DNA from 3 places in the Promicromonospora sp. NPDC023805 genome. Region 2 is predicted to be linked to each of the others. Evidence: predicted binding sites of a transcription regulator. Region 2 holds the regulator's gene; each other region holds the start of a gene.
What was found. Region 2 encodes LexA, which represses DNA repair genes until DNA is damaged. Its sites were predicted from a motif close to TCGAACANNTGTTCGA; they were not measured.
Positions count from the first base shown of each region.

Region 1: AB0F70_RS21380 (DUF222 domain-containing protein) is a predicted target of LexA. The motif match lies at 1,058-1,073, and genes of this name have one in related genera.
Region 3: AB0F70_RS02905 (DUF222 domain-containing protein) is a predicted target of LexA. The motif match lies at 3,185-3,200, and genes of this name have one in related genera.

Region 1 covers NZ_JBFAAH010000024.1:99,012-103,586, forward strand. The annotation lists gene AB0F70_RS21370 (DNA-binding protein) at 1-415, shown strand, start outside; gene AB0F70_RS21375 (VOC family protein) at 570-986, shown strand; gene AB0F70_RS21380 (DUF222 domain-containing protein) at 1,137-2,672, shown strand; gene AB0F70_RS21385 (alpha/beta fold hydrolase) at 2,863-4,575, shown strand, end outside.
Region 2 covers NZ_JBFAAH010000006.1:24,075-28,649, forward strand. The annotation lists gene AB0F70_RS08425 (ATP-dependent DNA helicase) at 1-936, shown strand, start outside; gene AB0F70_RS08430 (L-lactate dehydrogenase) at 946-1,923, shown strand; gene lexA (transcriptional repressor LexA) at 2,008-2,757, opposite strand; gene AB0F70_RS08440 (LysM peptidoglycan-binding domain-containing protein) at 3,013-3,459, shown strand; gene nrdR (transcriptional regulator NrdR) at 3,579-4,049, shown strand; gene AB0F70_RS08450 (DUF5302 domain-containing protein) at 4,197-4,424, shown strand; gene AB0F70_RS08455 (response regulator transcription factor) at 4,519-4,575, opposite strand, start outside.
Region 3 covers NZ_JBFAAH010000001.1:651,982-656,556, reverse strand. The annotation lists gene AB0F70_RS02915 (hypothetical protein) at 1-330, opposite strand, end outside; gene AB0F70_RS02910 (dihydrofolate reductase family protein) at 424-1,002, shown strand; gene AB0F70_RS02905 (DUF222 domain-containing protein) at 1,280-3,133, opposite strand; gene AB0F70_RS02900 (glyoxalase superfamily protein) at 3,479-4,009, shown strand; gene AB0F70_RS02895 (SGNH/GDSL hydrolase family protein) at 4,245-4,575, shown strand, end outside.

The DNA.
Region 1 (4,575 bases), on a different contig from region 2:
CGCAACGGCTGCGGCCGAGCGCGCACGTTCCGACGCCGAGGCGGCACGGGCGCAGGCAGACGGTGCCGCCGTCGGGCTGCGGGAGTCGCTGGCCGATGTGCGCGGGGCGCTCGAGGCCGCCCGGACCGACGCCGCCCAGGCGCATCGCGACCAGGTGGCGGCCGAGACTGGCCGCGCCGTCGCAGAGGCGGCGGTCGCCCGACTGGAGGGCGAGCTGTCCGCGTCGCGTGACGCTCTGACGTCGGCACGGGAACAGGCGGCCGAGGCGGAGGCGGCTCGCGTTGCGGCGATCGCAGCGCAGGCCCAGGCGGAGGGCACGGCGGCCGGGCTGCGGGAGGCGCTGGAGACGGCGACGGCCTCCGCGGCGGCTCCGGCGATCCCGGCGATTGTTCCTGCCGAGAGGTCGGGCAGCTGATAGGTGAGTAGTGGCGCCGGTGCCTGCCAGGCGTCGGGTGCTGACACGGTGCGCGCGGGGCTCGCTGCTGGGTGCGGGGAGATCACCCTCGCCCGGCAGCGAGCCCCGCGCGTCGGCAGGCCGGAGTGTCAGTGGCTGGTGCTGTGATGGCCTGATGAACCTTCGCGGATTTGCCACGATCAACTACTGGGCCGATGACGTCACCGCTGCCGCCGCCTGGTACACGGAGTTCCTCGGCGTCGAGCCGTACTTCCAGCGACCCGGCCCGGACGGGGCCATCGCCTACGCCGAGTTCCGGATCGGCGACAACGAGGCAGAGCTCGGCCTCGTCAGCAGGGCCTTTGCCCCGCCCGGACTCCCCGCCGAGCCGGGCGGTGCGCTCATGTACTGGCACGTCGACGACCTGGAGAGCATGGTGGCGCGCCTGCTGGAGCTGGGCGCCACCGAGTTCCAGCCGATCACCCCGCGAGGCGACATCGGCTTCGTCACCGCGTCCGTGGTGGACCCGTTCGGGAACATCCTCGGGGTCATGTACAACCCGCACTACGTGGAGCAGCACCCGCTCTCCTGATGGGCTCGCGCCTTCCGGGGTGCCGTTGGGGTGCCAGCGGTTATCCACAGATTCCAAAGACCGCGCGCGATGCGTACACGCGTTCGATAGAATCGGTGAGTGAGGTACCCGCACGGGAGCCGCAAGAGACCAGGACGGAGGCGGAGCACCATGACCTTCACGACCCCGCCTCCGTCCGGGTCCGGCCCGGACCCCGCAGCCCGTACCTTCGAAGAGACACTGACCGACCTGGAGTCCCTTGCCGACGAGCTCGTCGAGTCGGCTGGTCCCGACGCGGTGGCCGGTGTCGGTGATCATGCTGCGGCAGGTGGCGTCGCGGTCTCCCGTCTTGCATCCGCCGCGCCTCGCCTCCGCGCACTCGGGACGCGACTGGACACCCTCCGGCTCACCTGGCTGCCCGTCATCGAGGCGGAGCTTCCCTGGCAGACGACAGGCGCACGAAACTTCTCGGCCTGGCTGGCGCGGACGGAGAACGTCAGCACGACAACCGCGAAGCGTGAGGCCCGGACCGGCCGAGCGCTGCGCGACCATCTGCCCACCACCCGCGCCACGGCGCTCGCGGGCGGTATCGGCGCCGACCACGTCCGTGTACTGGTGGACGTGGCCCCGACGAGCGACGCCCGCAAGGCCGCGCTCGCCGCACCGATCGAGCCGAATGATCTGCCGCCCGTCGGCGACGAAGCGACCACCGAACCAGTGGACCAGGACTCCGCGGAGCCGGCCATCGACGGATCAGCCGAGGACGGCATCCCCGTTCCCCCGCCCATCACCGGCGAGGCATATCTGACCGGCCTGGCGGGCGCTTGTGACCCGTCACGGTTCCGTCGGGTGCTGAAGCGGTTCGGGCAGGTCGTCGATCCGGACGCGGACGACCGCGGATACCGGGAAGCTACCGAGCGGGAGCACCTGGAGGTCTCCCCGACCTTCGGTGGCTGGCATGTCAACGGGTTCTTGACGGACGAGCACGGGCAACTGCTCGCGACGGTGCTCGGTTCGATGATGGGCGCCCCGACACCGGGCGACGACCGCACGCCGACGCAACGCCGTGCGCAGGCCCTGGCCGACGTCGCCCGGGACGTGCTCGACAACGGTCGTGTCGGCACGGGTGCCGCGGTGCGACCGCACGTCCATGTCACGGTCTCGCTGACGGAGCTGATCCGGCACACGGACCGAGCCACCGCCACGCACACGGGCACCGGCGGTCTCCGGCCCGGGGACCTGACGTCCTTGACGGCTCAGCCCGCGACGTTCACCGGCGCGTCGACGACGGGCAGTGTCGTCCCGCGCGCCCTGCTGCGCCGGCTGACGTGCGATGCGGAGGTCACGCGGGTCGTGTTCGGCGCGGACGGGACGGCTATCGACGTCGGTCGTGCGCAACGCACGGTGACGGGCCAGATGCGCAAGGCGGTGATCGCGAGGGATCAACATTGTGTCTACCCCGGGTGTGATCAGCCGCCAAGCCGGTGCGAGGTGCACCACGCGCTACGGCACTGGGCCGACGGCGGAGAGACGTCCGTCGCGAACTCGGCACTGTTGTGCTGGCATCACCACACCCTGGTGGATACCACCGGGATCACGATGGCCTGGGAGGCCGGCTCGAACCCCGACCAGCCGGGCCGATGGACGTTCACCAACCGGTACGGCCATCGGATCGAGCTGCGCCACGCGTGCCCCAGGGCTGCATGAGCCAGAGCGGGCGGGACTGCTTTAGGGCCTGGCCAGATGCGGGCCGGACGCGTGTCTCGTGCTCGGCACACCTGCGCTCGGCGCTCGCGGGCTCGGCGGACGCTACGGCGCGACCAGTCGCGCGACGCCGGGGACAACGGCCGGGCTATCCCGTTAGGTTGCCTGGGTGACTTCCGCACCCTCGAACTCCATGTCAGAGATCATCAACGTCCTGCTCGACCTGACCGCCTGGGCGGTGTTCGACGTCGACCCCGAGGGCCGGATCCTCGCCGGGAACGACGAGTCCGGCAGCATGCAGCTCGTCGAGATCGCGCCTGACGGCACCCGGACCCAGCTCACGGCGCTGCCGTCCCGCTGCTCCGGCCGCTATGTCCCGGGCACGCGCCGCGTGGTGGTGCAGCACGACAACGGCGGCGACGAGCGGACCCAGCTCAGCCTGCTCGACCTGGCACCCTCCGACGGATCGGCTGCCTCGTCGCCCACCGGACCGGCCCTGCCCGACTCCCGACCCGCGGCTGCCCCGCTGCCCGCACACCTGCCCGCGACGCTGGAGGCTCTCACACCCCTGGTGCACGACCCCGAGTACAAGCACGACCTCGCCGACGTCTCCGCGGGCTCCGTGGTCTTCCTGACGAACCGGCGCGACGGCGTCGACTTCGACCTCGTGGTCCACGACCTGGCGACCGGAACTGAGACCACCCTGTACGACGGCGGTGGTTACCTCGCGGCCGCCGTCGCCTCCCACGACCGTCGCTCGGTCGCGATCACGGTGCTCAGCAGCCAGCCACGCTCCACGCAGATCCTCATCGCGGGTGACGGCGAAGACAGCACCATCGCGCTCACGGCCCCGGACGAGCACGCCCACCACTCACAGGTCGCCTGGACCGCCGCCGACGACGCGCTCGTCATGGCGTCGGACCACGACCGCGAGTTCGCCGCTGTCGTCCGCGTGCGCCCGGCCGGGGCGAACAGCCCCGAGGACACCGGCAGCCCCGGCGGCACCGTCTGGCAGACCCTCGTCGAGGCCGACGACCACGACCTCGAGGTGGTCCTCTCCCCCGACGGCACCGCGATGGTCGTGGGCCACCACCAGGACGGCGTCACCACCCTGGCCGTGCACGAACCCGACGGCACCCACCGCTGCGACGTCGCCCTGCCCGACGCCGGGGTGCCCACCGTCGTCTGGGCCCCCGACTCCTCGCGCTTCGCCGTGCACCTCACCACCTCCGGCGACCCCGGCTCCGTCCACCTCGTCGACGCGGCCACCGGCGCCGCCACGACAGTCGTCGACGGACACGCCCAGATCCCCGCCGGCCTGCCCATCTCGCTGCCCACCGTGCACCGCGTCCCCACCCCGGACGGCGAGCAGATCCCCTGCTTCGTGTACCGCCCCGCACCCACCGGCGACGCTACGCACACCGGTGCCGCGCACACCGGTGCCGCGAACACCGGTGTCGCGAACACCGCTGCCGCCCTCGACGGCGCCTCGGTGCTCGTCGTCCACGGCGGCCCCGAGGCCGAAGCAGCCCGCCTCTTCTCTCCGATGATCCAAGCGATCGCCGCCGCGGGCTTCACGGTGCTCGTCCCCAACGTCCGCGGCTCCTCCGGGTACGGCAAACGCTGGGTGAGCCTCGACGACGTCGGCAAGCGGCTCGACTCCGTCGCCGACCTCGCCGCCCTCCGGGCCTGGCTGCCCGAGCTCGGCCTCGACCCCGCACGCAGCGCACTCTGGGGCGGGTCCTACGGCGGCTACATGGTCCTGGCCGGCACCACCATGCAGCCCGACCTCTGGGCAGCGGGCGTCGACATCGTCGGCATGTCCTCGCTCGTCACCTTCCTCGAGAACACCTCCGAGTACCGCCGCGCCGCCCGCGAACGCGAGTACGGCAGCCTCGAGCACGAC
Region 2 (4,575 bases):
GGCGCGATGCTGCAGCTGTTCGAGACGGCGGAACGCATGTCGTTCCAGGACACGACCGCCGACGTGCTGTGGTGCTCGCGCCCGGACAACAACTGGGGCGGGTTCGCCGACAACGTGACGCGGCTGCACGCGGCGCCGCTGCACGTTGCCGGCCTGATCCGGATGCACCTGCTGGGCGAGGCGACGGGCGTCTTCACGTCGGCCACGCTGGCGCTGGGCGGCACGTTCGACGCGGTCGCCGGCACGCTCGGCCTCAAGGGCGAGGACGCCCCGCCGTGGCACGGCCTCGACGCCGGCAGCCCGTTCGACTACCCGCGCCAGGGCATCCTGTACATCGCGCGGCATCTCCCCGCCCCGGGCCGGGAGCCGACGACGGAGGCGCAGCTCGACGAGATCGCCGAGCTGATCACCGCCGCCGGAGGCCGCACACTCGGGCTCTTCTCCTCGCGCCGTGCCGCGAACGCCGCGGCGGAGGCCATGCGTGAGCGGCTGGACTTCCCGATCCTGGCGCAGGGCGACGACCAGCTGCCCACCCTCGTGCGCGAGTTCGCCGAGGATCCCGAGGCATGCCTGTTCGGCACGTTGTCCCTGTGGCAGGGCGTCGACGTGCCGGGCCCGTCGTGTCAGCTCGTGCTCATCGACCGCATCCCGTTCCCGCGCCCCGACGACCCGGTCAAGGCGGCACGCGCCAAGGCCGTGGAGCAGGCGGGCGGCAACGGGTTCATGGCGGTGTCCGCGCAGCACGCGGCGCTGCTGCTCGCGCAGGGTGCCGGGCGTCTAGTGCGGAGCATGGACGACAGGGGAGTGGTGGCGGTCCTGGACCCGCGCCTCGCGACCGCCCGCTACGCCTCGTTCCTGACCCGCTCGATGCCGGGGTTCTGGCCGACCACCGACTCGGCGCTGGTCCGCGCCGCGCTGGCGAGGCTCGACACCTAACCTGGGGGCATGGCAGCCCTTTCGGACATCCCGGCCGCACGGTCCGCCGGAGCCCGCACCACCAAGCTCGCGGTGGTGGGCGCGGGCGCGGTGGGCTCCACGCTGGCCTTCGCCGCGCTCGCGCGGGGCTCGGCGCGGACCATCGCCCTGCATGACGTGAACCGGTCGAAGGTCGAGGCCGAGGTGCTCGACCTCCAGCACGGCCTCATGTTCACGCCCCAGGCGCAGGTGATCGGCTCGGACGACGTCGGCGTCTGCGCGGGCGCCGACGTCGTGGTCGTGACCGCTGGGGCGAAGCAGAAGCCCGGGCAGACCCGGATCGACCTCGCCGAGGGAACGATCGGGCTGATGCGTGAGATCCTGCCTGGCCTGGTCGACGTCGCGCCGGACGCCACCTACGTCATGGTGACCAACCCCGTGGACGTCGTGACCTACGCGGCGCTCAAGATCTCCGGCCTGCCGCGCGAGCGGATGTTCGGCAGCGGCACGGTGCTGGACTCCTCGCGGCTGCGCGTGGTGCTCGCCGAGCGCTGCGGCGTGGCAGTGGGGAACGTGCACGCGTACATCGCCGGAGAGCACGGCGACTCCGAGATCGCGCTGTGGAGCTCGGCGTCGATCGGCGGCGTGCCGCTGCTGGACTGGGAGCCGCTGGGCGCGAACCCGCCGCTCGACGCCGCGGTGCACCACGAGGTGGTCGACTCCGCGTACCGGATCATCTCCGGCAAGGGCGCCACCAACTACGCCGTCGGCCTGGCCGCTACCCGCATCATCGAGGCGGTGCTCAACGACGAGGGCCGGATCATGCCGGTGTCCTCGCTGCTGGAGGACTATCACGGCATCAGCGACGTCTGCTTGTCCGTGCCGTCTCTCGTGGACCGGCGGGGCGTCACGGACAACGTGCGGGTGCCGATGTCGGACGAGGAACTGGCCGGGCTGCGTGCCTCGGCGGACAGCGTGTGGGCGGTGCAGAAGCGGTTCGGCTTCTGACGAGACCGGGAAGTAGAGCGCCTGTCCGCCCTACGCACGCTCAGCGTGGCGCAAGGCGGACAGGCGCTCTACTTCGCGGTCTCGTCAGAGACTGCGCAGCACCGCGACGACGCGGCCCAGGATCTGCGCCTGGTCACCCGGGATGGGCTCGTAGGCAGGGTTCTGCGGCAGCAGGAAGACGTGACCGTCGGTCTGCTTGAACGTCTTGACCGTGGCCTCGCCGTCGATCATGGCGGCGACGATCTCGCCCTGCTCCGCGACGTTCTGCTGCCGCACGACCACCCAGTCCCCGTCGCAGATCGCGGCGTCGACCATCGAGTCACCGGCGACCTTGAGGAGGAACAGCTCGCCGTCACCCACCAGCTGGCGGGGGAGCGGGAACACGTCCTCGACGACCTGCTCGGCAAGGATGGGGCCACCGGCCGCGATACGGCCGACGAGCGGCACGTACGACGGCGGCGGGGCGCTGGCGTCGTCGGGCACCGAGCCGCCCCAGTGGACCTGGCCGCTACGGCGCGGCTCGGGCCAGTGGATCTCGCCGCGGTTCGGCTTGTCGACCTGCTCGGCCATCGGCTCCACGAGCTCCATGGCGCGCGGCCGGTTGGGGTCGCGGCGCAGGAAGCCCTTCTTCTCGAGCATCTGGAGCTGGTGCTTGACGCTCGACGGGCTGGCCAACCCGACGGCCTCGCCGATCTCGCGCATCGACGGCGGATAGCCCCGCGTCTCGAACGACTGCCGAATCGTGTCCAGCACGAGGCGCTGCCGTTCGGTGAGGCGGTCAGTCGGCGAGATCGTGTGCACGTCAGCGACCGCCTTGTCGGCTGGCGTGTCCAGCGTGGCGACGCCGGAAAGTGCCGTGTCGACGGCTCTCGTGTCGCTGGTCCCGTCCCGTCCCGTCATGCCCGTGCCCCTCCCGTTCCGACAAATGTTCTCCTGTGCGCTACCCACTCTAGGTCACAAACGCGCTCGGCTCAAACGAATGTTCGAGCGTGTCTCGACATGGACGGTGTCCCGTGCTACACAATGGTACGGGCGTTCGACGAACGCTTGTATGAACGACAGAAGCTCTGCACACTTCGAGGAGGGGCCATGGGGGACGTGATTCCGCTGCGGCAGTACACCCCGACGTATGAACAGGCGTATGTGCCGTCGTACGGCAGGGGGTATGCACCGGCGGCCGGACTGGCCGCGGTCCGTGCGTACACCCCACCGGAGGCGCGCACGCTCGCCGACCGGCTGGGCCTGGCCGGCCTGCGGCTCACGCGGCGCGGCCGCGTCGTCCTCGTGCTGCTGGCCATGCTCCTGCTCGCTCCGATGGTCACGTGGGGGGCGACGGCGGTCGCGAGCTCCCCGGGGGAGCCCACCGAGGTCCGGGTGCATGCGGTGCAGCCGGGAGAGACGCTCTGGGGCTTCGCCCAGGAGGTCGCGAGGCCCGGCGAGGACGTCCGGCACGCGGTCGGCAGGCTGCAGGAGCTGAACGAGATGTCGACCGGGACCTTGCGCGTCGGGGAGCTGTTGCTCCTACCCAAGGAGTGACCGAAGGCCTCGATTCGCGGACGAATGTTGCGGCTATGTTGCAAGGGGGTGGTTTGCCCGCTTACGGTCGGGGCGCGACCGGAGGCCTCCGGTCGATGGTCGACCACGCAGGAGTGAGCATGCACTGCCCGTTCTGTCGCCACGCCGACTCGCGCGTGGTGGACTCGCGGACTGCCGACGACGGCCTGTCGATCCGGCGCCGACGGCAGTGCCCGAACTGCAACCGACGGTTCACCACCGTGGAGACCGCGAGCCTTTCCGTGGTCAAGCGCTCCGGCGCCACAGAGCCGTTCAGCCGCGACAAGGTCGCCGCGGGTGTGCGCAAGGCGTGCCAGGGGCGCCCCGTGAGCGACGACGACCTGGCGATCCTCGCCCAGCGCGTCGAGGAGACCCTGCGGAGCAACGGCAGCGCGGAGATCGACGCGTACGAGGTGGGCCTCGCCATCCTCGGCCCGCTCCGCGAGCTCGACGAGGTGGCCTACCTCCGGTTCGCGAGCGTCTACCAGGCGTTCGACTCGCTCGAGGACTTCGAGAGCGCGATCACCTCGCTCCGTGCGGAGCGCGCCGAGCGGGCGGCAGCTCAGGCGTAGGGAGTCCGGGCGGCCCGGCGCGCCGTCGTCGGGCGCGCTAGCCTGGGTGGAATCCAAAAATGTTGGCACCTGCCTGTGCCGTGGTGCAGGCTGGGGCCGACGACGGACCCGATCGAGGGACCCCCGGAACAAGAGGAGGTGATCGGTGTGACGGACGAGAAGCCCAATGCCGAGGCGGCCGAGACCAAGGGCGCTGAAGAGCCCAAGGTCGCGACAGCGCCGAGCACGGACGCGAAGGCGAAGTTCAAGGAAGCTCTGGACCGCAAGAATGCGGCTCGGAGCCGGACCTCCGCGGGCGATGTGAACACTGGTGCGGTGCACGGCTCGGAGACGACCGGCCCAGTCCAAAAGATGTTCCGCCGCAAGTCCGGCTGATCCTCGGTGGTGGAGGCCGCTGACCTGGTGAACAACCGGGTCAGCGGCCTTTGTCGTACCCGTGCGGTCGGGCCTGTGTAGCGATCCGTACCCGCTAGCCGGCCCTCATGCGTCTGGTGTCGTAGGCCCAGATCGCGATCTCGACGCGGTT
Region 3 (4,575 bases), on a different contig from region 2:
GACCTCGTCGATGAACAACCCGAAGCCCACGCCGCCGAGCGCCGCGCCGAGGGACCGCGGCACGGGGCCGACGTAGGACAGCAGCAGCATCATCGCCAGCGCCATGAGCAGCCCGCCCCACAGGACGTGCGCGACATGCAGATCGCCGCCGCCGATCTGCGGGTAGTCCGCCGCGGCCAGGTAGGCGCGCGTGGCCAGCACCGTCACGACGCTCGCTACGAGGAAGGTCACCAGGTGCCGCACCGCCGCCGTGTCGCGTGGCGCCCCGAGCCGCAGCAGCTGGCTGCGGCCCGCGAGGCTGCCTGGTCCGGTCGTCAGCTCGTTCGTCACGCTGTGTCCTCTCCTGCCGTCCGACGGCGATGAGATCCGCCGCGGCCTCCGGTCTGTATCGACGTACCCGACAACTATTCCCAGGAGACCATCATGACCACTACCTACACGTTCGACGTGTTCTCCAGCCTCGACGGCTTCGGCGCCGCCGGCGGCGACTGGACAGGCTACTGGGGCAAGCAGGGCCCGGAGCTCCTGGAGCACCGGCTCGCCCTGTACTCACAGGAGCAGCGGTTGGTCCTCGGGGCCAACACCTACCGGGCGTTCGCGCAGATGCTGTCCGAGAGCTCCGAGGACTCCGACGTGCGCGACCCGTGGGTCACCCGGATGCGGAACCTGCCGACGACGGTGGTGTCGAATACGCTGGAGGGTCCCCTCGACTGGCCCGACGCGCAGGCGGTGGGCGGCGACGCGGTCGACGTCGTCGCACGGCTCAAGGAGGAGTCAGAGGTGCCGCTGTGTTCGCACGGGAGTCTGTCGATGAACCGGGCGCTGATGGCCGCAGGCCTGGTCGACCGGGTCCGAGTCACGCTCTTCCCGGTGATCACCGGCCGGACCGGCCTGGACCCGATCTTCCAGGGTGCCTCCGACTTCGACCTCGAGCTGATCGAGCACGTGACGCTCGACGGCGACATCCAGGAGCTCGTCTACCGGCCGACTCTGCATGAGTGACGGATCGGTGGGCCGAGTACTGGGATTGGACCGGAAGGCTCCGGGGTGCGCCTGACCGATCGCAGGTCAGGCTGCCTCGGTGGTCGCTTACGGCGGGCGTGGGGGTGGTGGCCTGGTGAGCCGGTGCGGCCCGGTGCGGTGCGGTGAGCCTTTGGTGGGCTCGCTGGGTGCGCCAGACCTGCCGGACTGCTGGGCCTGACTGGTCATACGGGCGCGGCGGGGCCCGGCAGCCGGATCAGGCGGGTTGTCGAGGTAGTGCCGGGTCCGGCCGGCCGGGTCAGGCGGCTTCGGTGCCCGTTGGGGGTGGGGCTTCGATGGGTTCGGGTAGTTGGATGCGGTGCCCGTAGGCGTCGGTGAAGGCCCATCCGGTCTCGAGCAGGGCTCCGGCGGTGGTGTTCGTGGTGGGCTTGCCGGTCCAGTGCATGGTGATGCCCTTGGTGTCGACGAGCTGGTGATGGAACCAGCACAGCAGCGCACTGTTGGTGACGGAGGTGTCTCCACCATCAGCCCAGTGGGTGATGGCGTGGTGGACCTCGCATCGTGAGGGTGGTTGGTCGCATCCTGGGTAGACGCAGTGTTGGTCTCTTGCGATGACGGCGCGTCGCATCTGCCCTGACACGGTCCGTTGGGCGCGTCCCACGTCGAGGACGGCGCCGTCGGGGCCGAACACGATCCGGGTGATGGCGCTGTGGCACGCCAACCGGCGCACCAAGGCGCGTGGGGCGCGGCCGCCGGTCTCGGTGAACACCGGACCACCGGGTGACAAGAACCCGGACACTGTCGTATCCGCTGTACTCCAGCCACCTGGACCTCCGCCTGGACGTCCATCCGGGCTTGCGGTGAGGCTCCCGACCGGACTTCCGGCAGACTCTCCAGCCGGGCTTCCGGCGGGCTCTCCGGCCACTGAGCCGGTGTTCACCGCACCCGCATCCGCACCCTCACCAACATTGGCACCTGCACCTGCACCTGCACCTGCACCTGCACCTGCACCGGTGCCCGTGCCCGTGCCCGTGATCTTCACACCCGCGCCGAGGCGCTTGCCGCGACCGGGCCGGGCCTGTCCGCAGGTCAGGCACAGGCCGTCCCGGGTCCGGGTGACCTGGGCGACGAACTCGCTCCAGGACACCGTCACGTTCAGGTGCGGCGCGATGGCGGCTCCCGGGGAAGCCTGGTTCGTGTCCAGCGCCACCCGGGCGACGTCCGCGAGGCCTTGTGCGCGGCGCTGGGTCGTGGTTCGGGTGTCCTCGGCTGACGGGGCGCCCAGGACCGCGTTGATCGCGGTGGTGAGCTGGAGGCCGTGCTCGTCGGTGAGGAACCCTGCCACGTGATACCCGCCGAATGTCTTGGCCAGGTCGAAGAACTCGCCCTGCGCGGCCTTGTCGTCGTCGAGGTCGTCGGTGTCCGGGTCGGTCACCGTGGCGAACCGGCGGGCGACCTTGCGGAACTGGTCCGCGTTCAACGATCCAGCCTCCCGCAGGACCACGCCCTCACCCGTGGTCAGCGTCCCGTCCGCGATCGCACCCTCCAGGACCTGCGTCACTAGCTCGCGGGTGCGGGTCCCGTCCGGGTCGTCGGCCGGGTCGGGGAAGTCGACCGGCACGGTCTGCACGAACTCTTCCGGTGTCGTGGTGTGCCCGGTGCGGGTATTGATCAACCACGCCAACGCGTCCGTGCGGGTCTCGCTCGTGGGCGCGACCTCCGTCATCACACGGGCATGGTCGACGCCGAGGGTTCCCGCGACCAGGCGCTCCCTAGTGACGGGTAGCGCGGTCGCCAGGCGGCGCGCGATCGTCATGTCCTTACCCGCGGTGTAGGAGGAGATGCCTTCGCGGAGTCGGAGCCAGGACGTGAACGTACGAGTCATGCCACCCGAGCGCCACGACCCCTCGTTCTCGATGCGGGGCAGCAGGGTGTAGCGGACACCGTCCAGGCGCCCGGTCAGTCGGCGGATCCGCGTGTGTGCCTCGACCAGGCGACCGATGCTCGGGGCATCCCATCCGGTCAGCGTCTCGGGGTCGGTCAGCGCGGACAACTCGTCTACCGCATTGTCGATCCGGGCCAGCACGTCCTCGATCGACGTAGCACCGGGCAGGCCGCCGGCGGGTCCGTCGTTAGTCGTCCGCTCCACCATGCCCACCCCCTGTTCGCCTCTAGCACTCACTGCCTCGGTATCCCCATTATGTCGAACACTCGTGCGATCTGCTTGGTAGATTTCAAATCTGTGGATAACCCTTTGTAGGTGGCGGCAGGCGCTGGCCACCCCCTCCGTAAGCTGTGAGCGCATGCTGACCCGTGAGTTGGGCGCCGGGTTGCTAATCTCTACCCGGGCACTCGATGAGCCCACCGCCCGCGCCGAGATGATCGGTCTGGTGAATGCATCGACGAAGACGTCTGTCAGAGGTTCGTGCCTACCACGGTGCCCCGGACGGCAGTGCGGGCACCGACCAGCTCACGGCACCGGGATAGCGATGAACTCGTGGACCTGACACTTGCCCATGCCAAGACGGCCGCCCACGCGCTGCGCCGGGCGCTCGCCGACACCGACGTCACCATCAGCCACAGCCGCGCGCTGGAGATCGTCGCTGCGCAGCTCGGCTTCGCTGACTGGAACACCGCATCCGCGCGGCTGCCTGGAGGGCCGCCGGACTTCGGGCGCGCGGTCCCGGTACTCCGTGTCCAGGACGAGGCGCGCGCACGAGAGTTCTACGTGGACTACCTTGGGTTCGGCGTCGAGTGGGAGCACCGCTTCGAGCCGGGGATGCCGCTCTACCTGCGGATCCGCCGCGGCCAGGCGGTGCTGGACCTGTCCGAGCACCACGGCGACGGGACGCCGGGAACAGTGGTCTGGGTGCCTGTCGCCAGCGCCGACGTGCTCCATGCGGAACTCTCGCGCCGACCGCATGCGCGGCTTCGGCCCGGCATCGACCGCGACGCTCCGGGCGGGCCCACCATCGAGCTCGTCGATCCGTTCGGCAACGTGCTGCGACTCTGCGAGCCCACGGGCTGACGTCGAGCCGTCGGCGTCCGCCCGCCCGCCCCTGCGAAGGGCGGGCGCCGAGGCCTTCGGCGACGCGGTCGTCCGGCTGCGCCACCGCCGCTGACTGACTCTTTACAACCTCAGGCGCGCGCGGCAAGATGACTGCTTGGCCGGAATTGAATCCATTTAATCCCTGCCGATCGGCCCCAACGCCGGGGCTTGTCCGGTCCGGTCCGACTCGACGACGAGACGACAAGGTGATCCCATGCTGCAGCTTCGATGGCGCACTCCCGGCATGCTAGAAAGCGCTTACCGACTGGGTTCGAGGGCCCTCGGTTCCAGAGCCCTGCGTTCGCGCGCCCTAGGTTCAAGAGCACTGCCGCAGTCCCGCCCCGCCCGACCGCTCGTCGCGGGCCTGGCCGCCGCGGCGCTCGTGCTCCCGCTCGCGCCGGCGATCGCGGCCGCGGCAGCACCCGTCCCGCCGACGTCGGTGCGCGTCGCGCACGCCGCGCCCGGCGCGCTCGGCCTCCGCTGGAACGCGGTGCCGGACGCGACGGGCTACGTCCTGACCCGGAGCGACACGCTCGACGGCGAGT